Regions from separate parts of the Marinobacter sp. SS13-12 genome, predicted to be linked through region 3. Evidence: predicted binding sites of a transcription regulator. Region 3 holds the regulator's gene; each other region holds the start of a gene.
What was found. The regulator sigma-54, encoded in region 3, starts transcription at its own class of promoters, with help from an activator protein. The targets are predictions, from matches to a motif close to ANTGGCATNNANNTTGCTNT.
Positions count from the first base shown of each region.

Region 1: a site for sigma-54 is predicted at 1,057-1,076, ahead of QPL94_RS01100 (circularly permuted type 2 ATP-grasp protein). Genes of this name have one in related genera too.
Region 2: a site for sigma-54 is predicted at 1,437-1,456, ahead of glnA (glutamate--ammonia ligase). Genes of this name have one in related genera too.
Region 4: a site for sigma-54 is predicted at 1,124-1,143, ahead of QPL94_RS14890 (sigma 54-interacting transcriptional regulator). Genes of this name have one in related genera too.

Region 1 covers NZ_JASSUA010000001.1:224,231-226,435, forward strand. Annotated here, with positions in the region: gene QPL94_RS01095 (ammonium transporter) at 1-941, shown strand, start outside; gene QPL94_RS01100 (circularly permuted type 2 ATP-grasp protein) at 1,154-2,205, shown strand, end outside.
Region 2 covers NZ_JASSUA010000006.1:130,965-133,169, reverse strand. Annotated here, with positions in the region: gene glnA (glutamate--ammonia ligase) at 1-1,283, opposite strand, end outside; gene typA (translational GTPase TypA) at 1,733-2,205, shown strand, end outside.
Region 3 covers NZ_JASSUA010000001.1:2,036,355-2,038,559, reverse strand. Annotated here, with positions in the region: gene lptB (LPS export ABC transporter ATP-binding protein) at 1-143, shown strand, start outside; gene QPL94_RS09400 (RNA polymerase factor sigma-54) at 263-1,792, shown strand; gene hpf (ribosome hibernation promoting factor) at 1,821-2,129, shown strand.
Region 4 covers NZ_JASSUA010000002.1:400,340-402,544, forward strand. Annotated here, with positions in the region: gene QPL94_RS14890 (sigma 54-interacting transcriptional regulator) at 1-1,069, opposite strand, end outside; gene QPL94_RS14895 (ABC transporter substrate-binding protein) at 1,384-2,205, shown strand, end outside.

The DNA.
Region 1 (2,205 bases), 1.8 Mb from region 3:
ACGATCTGGTCAAGTTCTTCTTCCTGATGACCTTCGCCGCTGCCATACCCGCCATTGTTTCCGGCGGCATTGCCGAGCGCGCAAAATTCTACCCGATGCTGATCGCCTCCGGGCTGATTGTGGCGTTCGTGTATCCCTTCTTTGAGGGCATGATCTGGAACGGCAATTACGGCTTCCAGGCCTGGCTGGAGATCCAGTTTGGTGCAGCATTCCACGACTTTGCCGGCTCCGTTGTCGTGCACGCTGTCGGCGGCTGGATTGCCCTGGCCGCGGTACTGCTGTTAGGTGCGCGTAACGGTCGTTATCGCAACGGCCGGGTGGTGGCCTTTGCCCCCTCCAACATTCCCTTTCTCGCCCTCGGCGCCTGGATTCTTACCGTGGGCTGGTTCGGCTTTAACGTAATGTCGGCCCAGACCCTGGATGGCATCAGCGGCCTGGTGGCGGTAAACAGCCTGATGGCCATGGTCGGTGGCGTGCTGATAGCCATGCTTGTGGGCCGCAAGGACCCGGGCTTCATCCACAACGGGCCGCTCGCCGGCCTGGTGGCCGTATGCGCCGGCTCGGACCTGATGCACCCGGTTGGTGCGCTGATCACCGGAGGTATTGCCGGTGCGGTCTTCGTCTACATGTTTGAATGGGCGCAGGACAAAATCGAACGCCTGGACGACGTACTGGGTGTCTGGCCCCTGCACGGTGTTTGTGGTGTCTGGGGTGCTGTTGCAGCCGGCATCTTCGGCCAGGAAGCCTTTGGTGGCCTGGGGGGCGTCAGCCTGATGTCCCAGATCATCGGCGCGGTTGCCGGCGTTGTCGTGGCCTTTGTCGGCGGCCTGATCGTCTACGGCATCGTCAGCGCCATCTCCGGGCTGCGCCTGACCGATGAAGAGGAGTTCAACGGTGCAGATGTCAGCATTCACCGCATTGGTGCCACATCGCTGGAATAAGCCCTGACTGTCAGCCGCCATGGGGCGGCTGACAGTCTCTTTTGTTGACACATTCTCCCTCCTGGCCTTTTCTTAAATAGCCCGCCCTGGCCAAAACCCGCACGTCTACCGCCAGAGTGGCCTGGCTTTTGCTGTTCCTTTTTTGAATGGGAACGGCTGGATACCGACTCTTCACATCCGGTGGAGGGCGTGTTCAGGAGAGGGTCATGGTTATGCTGATACAAACCCCGCCCGAGGGTATTTACGACGAGCTGTTCGACGAAGACAACCGGGTACGGCCCAGTTGCCGGATGCTGGAAGACTGGCTGATCAAGTCCGACGAGGACCTGCTCGCCGAGAAACGCCGCGAGGCGGACGTGCTTTTCCAGCGCCTGGGCATCACCTTCAACGTGTATGGCGAAGACCAGGGCGCCGACCGCCTGATCCCCTTTGACCTGATTCCCCGCGTGATTTCTGCCACCGACTGGCAGCGGATGCAGGCCGGGCTAAGGCAGCGGGTTCAGGCCCTCAACCGCTTCCTGTTCGACATCTACCACGATTTCGACATTATCCGCGCCGGGGTGATCAGCGCCGAACAGGTGTTTGCCAACCCCCAGTACCAGCCCGGCATGCAGAACCTGAAACTGCCCAGGAACCTCTACTCCCACATCGCCGGCATAGACCTGATCCGACATAACGACGGTGATTTCTATGTGCTGGAAGACAACCTGCGCTGCCCCAGCGGCGTGTCCTACATGCTGGAAAACCGCCGCATGATGATGCGCCTGTTTCCGGAGTTGTTTGCACAGGCGCCGGTTGCGCCGGTGGAGCACTACCCGGCACTGCTCGGGGAAACCCTTCGCGCCGCCTCCCTCAAGCCCAACCCCACGGTAGTGGTGCTCACCCCCGGGCGCTTTAACAGCGCCTACTTCGAGCACGCCTTCCTGGCACGCCAGATGGGCATCGAACTGGTAGAGGGGGCCGATCTGTTCATTCGCCAGAACAGGGTCTACATGAAGACCACCATCGGCCCCCAGCAGGTGGACGTGATTTACCGCCGGATTGACGACGACTTCCTCGACCCCCTGGCCGGTAATCCGGATTCCATGCTCGGCGTGCCCGGCCTTTATGCCGCCTACCGCAGCGGCAATGTGGTGCTGGCCAATGCCATGGGCACCGGCGTGGCGGACGACAAGTCCATCTACCCCTACGTGCCGGACATGATCCGCTTCTACCTGGGGGAAGAACCCATTCTGAAGAACGTACCCACCTGGCAGTGCCGCAA
Region 2 (2,205 bases), on a different contig from region 3:
GTCAGGAACTCGTGGTCCGCTTCGAGGCAGTCCAGGGCTTCCTGGAAGGTCTCGGCTACGGTGGGGATGTTCAGGGCTTCTTCCTTCGGCAGGTCGTACAGGTCCTTGTCCATGGCATCGCCAGGGTGGATCTTGTTCTGGATGCCGTCGAGGCCAGCCATCATCAGCGCTGCAAACGCCAGGTACGGGTTGGCAGAAGCGTCCGGGAAGCGAACCTCGATTCGACGGCCCTTCGGGCTGTTGACGTACGGGATACGAATGGAGGCTGAACGGTTGCGGGCAGAGTAGGCCAGCATTACCGGTGCTTCAAAGCCCGGAACCAGACGCTTGTAGCTGTTGGTAGACGCGTTGGTGAAGGCGTTGATGGCCTTGGAGTGCTTGATAATACCGCCAATGTAGTAAATGGCCATCTCGCTCAGGCCGGCATAGCCGTCACCTGCGAACAGGTTTTTACCATCCTTGTTCAGGGACATGTGCACGTGCATACCGGAACCGTTGTCACCGACAACCGGCTTGGGCATAAAGGTAGCTGTTTTGCCGTAGGCATGGGCTACGTTGTGCACGCAGTACTTCAGGATCTGAACTTCGTCAGCTTTCTTGGTCAGGGTGTTCGCGCCAACACCGATTTCACACTGGCCAGCGGTACCGACTTCGTGGTGATGCACTTCAATGACCAGGCCCATGGACTCCATGGCCGCACACATGGCGCCACGCAGGTCGTGCAGGCTGTCTACCGGTGGTACCGGGAAGTAGCCGCCTTTGACGCCCGGACGGTGGCCGATGTTATTGCGATCGAATTCCTCGCCGGATACCCAGGCCGCTTCTTCAGAATGCAGTTCGTACATGGCACCCTGCATATCGACTTTCCAGCGGGCAGAGTCGAAAACGAAGAATTCGGGCTCGGGGCCGAACAGTGCGCCGTCGGCGATGCCGGTGGACTTCAGGTATTCTTCAGCGCGCTTGGCAACCGAGCGCGGGTCCCGCTCATAGCCCTGCATGGTGGAGGGCTCGACGATGTCGCAGGTGATGTTAATGGTGGTTTCTTCGGTGAACGGATCCAGCACAGAGGTTTCGTCGACTGGCATCAGGATCATGTCGGATTCGTTAATGCCTTTCCAGCCAGAGATGGAGGAGCCGTCGAACATTTTGCCGTCGGCGAAGAAATCCTCATCAACCTCGGTTGCGGGCAGGGTTACGTGCTGCTCTTTACCGCGGCTGTCAGTGAATCGCATGTCGACCCATTTGACTTCGTGTTCTTTGATCAGATCAATCGTCTTGGACATTGTGCAAGCTCCGTCAGTTATCCCGCAGGGCGGGCGATTTCTGTGTGCGTTGTTGCCGGATCGTTCAGCGGTGCTGACTCCCGATCTTTCTTTCAGGTTGGGCAGCTTATCAAAAGCTGTTCCGACTTACCTGCAAATTCGGCTGACTGGGATGAAGCAATAGCCTTGCCAGTTTTATGTGCATGCTCCACAAGGGCGCAATCACGCGGTTTTCGGACTGTTTTGGAGCGAGACGTGTGTATAAGCCGCCCGTGCCGCCCTGGTTTGGTGCGTTAAAACGGTGCGCGTTCCGGAAAAGCGCACAAAAATAGTGCGTTTTGCCGGGTATCCCAATAGGCGTTTTTCTTCATATAAACGGCATGGACTTTACTATATACTGCGCGCCACTTCATTTTCGTCCCGCTGAACACCTCTCAGGTCATTTCAGTGCATGCTGCAGGAATTTAGTTGTGATTGATAAACTCCGTAATATCGCCATTATCGCCCACGTCGATCATGGCAAAACCACACTGGTGGACCAGTTGTTGCGCCAATCCGGTACGCTGGACCGCAAAGAGCTCGAAAGTGAGCGCGTGATGGATTCCAACGACCAGGAAAAGGAACGCGGCATTACCATCCTGGCCAAGAACACCGCGCTTAAATGGCACGACTACGACATCAATATCGTCGACACACCGGGCCACGCCGACTTCGGTGGTGAAGTAGAGCGTGTAATGAGCATGGTGGATTGCGTGCTGCTGGTGGTTGATTCCATTGACGGACCGATGCCACAGACCCGTTTTGTCACCCAGAAAGCCTTTGATGCCGGCCTGCATCCAATTGTGGTCGTGAACAAGATTGACCGTCCGGGTGCCCGCCCGGACTGGGTGGTGGACCAGGTGTTTGACCTGTTCGACAATCTGGGTGCCAGTGACGAGCAACT
Region 3 (2,205 bases):
ACAATGTGAGGGAAACACTCGACATCTGTGAGAACGCCTATATAGTCAGCGGAGGCCATATCATCGCATCCGGCAACTCGGAAGCTATTCTTGCCAACCAGCAGGTCAAGGAAGTGTATCTAGGCAATGAATTTCGCCTGTAGTACACTCGGCAAAGAACTTGCTTGGCACGGCAAGTTGCCAGCATACAAAGAGTTTTTATGCAACCTCAACTCCCCGGAAAGGCCGAGAGCGACCGAGTGACGGATCCTGAACTATGGTTATGAAAGCCTCATTACAGTTAAAGCTGGGTCAAAGCCTGACCATGACGCCCCAGCTGCAACAGGCTATCAGGCTACTGCAGCTCTCCACCCTCGACCTCCAGCAGGAAATCCAGCAGGCGCTGGAATCCAACCCCATGCTGGAAACCTCGGAAGACGACGATAACCAGAATCCGGAATCCACGGAAAACGAGAACGACACCGCTGCCGAAGCCTCATCGACAGAAGAGTCAAACACCGCCTCCGAATCGTCTTCAGACTGGGATGAATCCGAAAACGGGCCTGACTGGTCGTCAGAGACCGACAGCCCCGACACCATTCCCGATGACCTTCCGGTCGACACCGCCTGGGACGACATCTACCAGTCGGCACCCGCGTCATCGGCCCGTAACGACGATGAAAACGACAACGATTTTGAAACTCGCAACTCGCCTACGGAAACCCTGCACGATCACCTGGAGTGGCAACTGAACCTGACGCCCCTGAGCGAACGGGACCAGGCCATCGCCCACGCGCTGATGGATGCGGTTGATAATCACGGGTACCTCACCTCTCCCCTGGAAGAGATCCATTCCGGGATGATGGAAGAGTCTGATGAAGACCCGCTTGAAATGGACGAGGTGGAAGCCGTACTTCACCGGTTGCAGCATTTTGATCCGCCTGGTGTCTTCGCCCGGAATCTTCAGGAATGTCTGCTGATCCAGCTGAACCAGCTGCCACCGGATACCCCGTGGCTCGCCCAGGCACGGCTGGTGATCACCCACTACATTAATCTTCTGGGCAATCGTGATTACGCACAACTGCTGCGCCGCAGCCGCCTGAAGGAAGATCAGTTGCGGGACGTTCTGGCCCTCATTACCGGGCTGAATCCGCGCCCGGGCGATACCCTCGACCAGGCCGAACCGGACTACGTCATCCCGGACGTGATCGTGCGCAAGCACAACGAACGCTGGCGGGTAGAGCTGAATCCGGAAATTGCACCGCGCATTCGTGTCAATGCCAGCTATGCTTCACTTATAAAGCGTGCGGACAGCAGTGCCGACAACACTTACCTGCGAGACCAACTGCAGGAAGCGAAATGGTTTATCAAGAGCCTGCAAAGCCGTAACGAGACTCTGCTCAAGGTAGCCACGCGAATTGTCGAGCACCAGCAGGGATTCCTGGACCATGGCGAGGAATACATGAAGCCACTGATCCTGTCGGACATTGCCCAGGCGGTGGAAATGCATGAGTCGACCATTTCCAGGGTGACCACCCAGAAATACATGCACACGCCGCGTGGCATATTTGAACTCAAGTATTTTTTCTCCAGCCATGTCAGCACTGACGAGGGCGGAGAATGTTCCTCTACGGCAATCCGGGCCATGATCAAGAAGCTGATTGCAACGGAAACCCCGAAAAAGCCATTGAGCGACAGTAAAATTGCAGCCATGCTAGGAGAACAGGGTATCAAGGTAGCGAGACGAACCGTGGCCAAGTACCGTGAGGCAATGCACATTCCTCCGTCCAACGAAAGAAAGCGACTGGTGTAGTAGTAAAATCCGATAACAGGAGAAGCCTATGCAACTCAATATTTCAGGCCATCACGTAGAATTGACTCCCGCACTGAAAGATTACGTAACAGGCAAGTTTGACAAGCTTGAGCGTCACTTTGACCACATCAGCAATTGCCAGGTCACCCTTGAGGTGGAAAAAGTGCGCCAGATGGCGGAAGCTACGCTACACGTGATAGGTGGTGAGATTCACGCAAAGGCCGAAAACAGCGATATGTATGCCGCCATTGATGCGCTGGTGGACAAGCTGGACAGGCAGATCCTGAAGCACAAGGAAAAGAACGTTGACCGGATGCACGGAAACGGAGCCCGCTAGGGCGTCCTGTTTGGTGCATAACAGTTAATCGAGCTGCGGCGCCGGCTTCGTTACAAAAGCTGCCGCAGCCTTTTTT
Region 4 (2,205 bases), on a different contig from region 3:
CGATGAGCTCCTTGCCGGTGCCGGACTCACCGGTGACCAGCACATTGGCATCGGTGGGTGCCACCAGGCCGATGCGACGGACAATCCCCTTGATGGCGTCACTCTGCCCGACGATTTCATGGAAGTGGTATTCAGCGCTCAGCTCTTCCTGCAGGTAAGCATTTTCGATCTCAAGCCGGTGCTTGAGGTTCTCGACTTCTTCCAGCGCCTGATGCAGTTCCTTCTGCGCCTGCAATCGGGGGGATATGTCGCGGAACACCACCACGGCACCGACCGGGTGGCCGTTGTCGATGATGGGCGTGCTGGTGTATTCAACGGGGAAACCCGAACCATCCTTGCGCCAGAACCAGTCCTCGCCGACGCGGCGGATGCTGCCATCGCGAAAGGCGGCGTAGATGGGGCAGTCTTTGAGCGGGAACAGTGAGCCATCCTCATGGGAATGATGCACCACCCGATGGATGACGCGGCCCATGAGCTCGTCGGCGCGCCAGCCCAGCATGCGCTCGGCCGCGGGGTTCACAAAGGTGGTGCGACCTTCGGCGTCAACGCCATAGATGCCTTCCCCCACCGCATGGAGGATCAGTTGGTTTTCCCGTTCCATGTCCTTGAACAGCTCGGCCACCCGTCGCCATTCCAGGAGTCCACCCCGGTGGTAATGGTTGACCTCGTGTCGCTCGCGCAGGGTTCTCAGTAGCTGACGGTCCCGCAACAGGAACAACAGCTGCTGATCTACGGCATCGCCGGCACGGGCTGCTGATATCTCCAGCTCGATAATACGGCCGTTGCGGTGCTGAAGCGTAAAGTCGCGGCTCCAGGCAGTACCGCGAAACAGGGTTTCCTCAGTAAAGGCGATCAACTGTGGACGTTGGTCCCGGAAGAGAGCGGTACAGGGCTGGCCCAGAAGCGCCCCCCGGCTGCTGCCCAGCAATTTCGCCATGGCCGTGTTCACCGCCAGAACCGTGTCCAGGGAGGCATCTACCAACAATGCCGGTTCCGGAAGGTGGTTTACCCAGTTCCCGGATGGCGCATCAGCAGCAGAAATCGTTGTTTCGGTATCGGTAACTGGCATTGGAGCCTCCCGGGCCGCGCTGTCCCGGTGCATGCCGGGAGGGCATGGGAAAAGGAATCAATTGCCGTGCCAATTACGAGATTTCGTGTCATACGCTACGAAATTTCGGGTTCCACGAATATTCGTAGTGGTCGTTCGAAGCTGGAATTTCAAGAATGTTCAATAGAAACAGATAGATAAAATTTTACGGAAACATGGCACAAACCCTGCGATACCCAGAGGCAGACAGTTGCGATTGGTGATGGCGCGACAGGCGTCGAACACCTATAGCGCACCAAACAAGTGCAAAAGAGCCAAGTTGGGGAGAGCAAGCCATGACAATCAAGAGCCTGGGAAATCCATTTGACGGGGACCAGACCCTCATTCATTCCAAGCAGTGCGGCTGTAACGACTGCGCGAGTGCAAAAGCCGGTTCCGGGGCCGGACTGACTGACGTTCCCGAACGGCAGGTCCGGTCGGGCACTGGTCCGCAAGACTCCGAGGCCATGCTGGACCGAGCCATCGAGAGTGCTGTTGTTCGCTCGGTATTCGGTCACAACGACCACAGTCGTCGTAGTTTCATGAAACTGATGGGAGCAGGCACCGCCGCCGCGCTGGTTTCCAGTGTGTTCCCCCTGGACAAGGCCAAGGCGGCCGTCAAAGATTCTCTGGGCAAGCTGGAGAAGACGAAGCTGAACGTTGGCTTTGTCCCGATTACCTGTGCCACACCGATCATCATGGCGCACCCCATGGGGTTCTACGAGCGTTACGGCCTGGATGTCACCGTGACCAAAACCGCCGGCTGGGCCGTGGCCCGGGATAAATCCCTGGCTGGCGAATACGACGCTTCTCACATGCTGACACCCATGCCCCTGGCGATGACCATGGGTGCCGGTTCCATACCCGAGCCTTTCATTATGCCTGCGGTGGAAAACATCAATGGACAGGCAATCGTTCTGCACGTTGACCACAAGGACAAGCGTGATCCCAAACAGTGGAAAGGGTTCAAATTCGGGGTGCCATTCGAGTATTCCATGCACAATTTCCTGTTGCGCTACTACCTCGCCGAGAACGGCATAGACCCGGATACCGACGTTCAGATTCGAGTGGTTCCGCCACCGGAGATGGTTGCCAATCTGCGTGCCGGCAACCTGGAC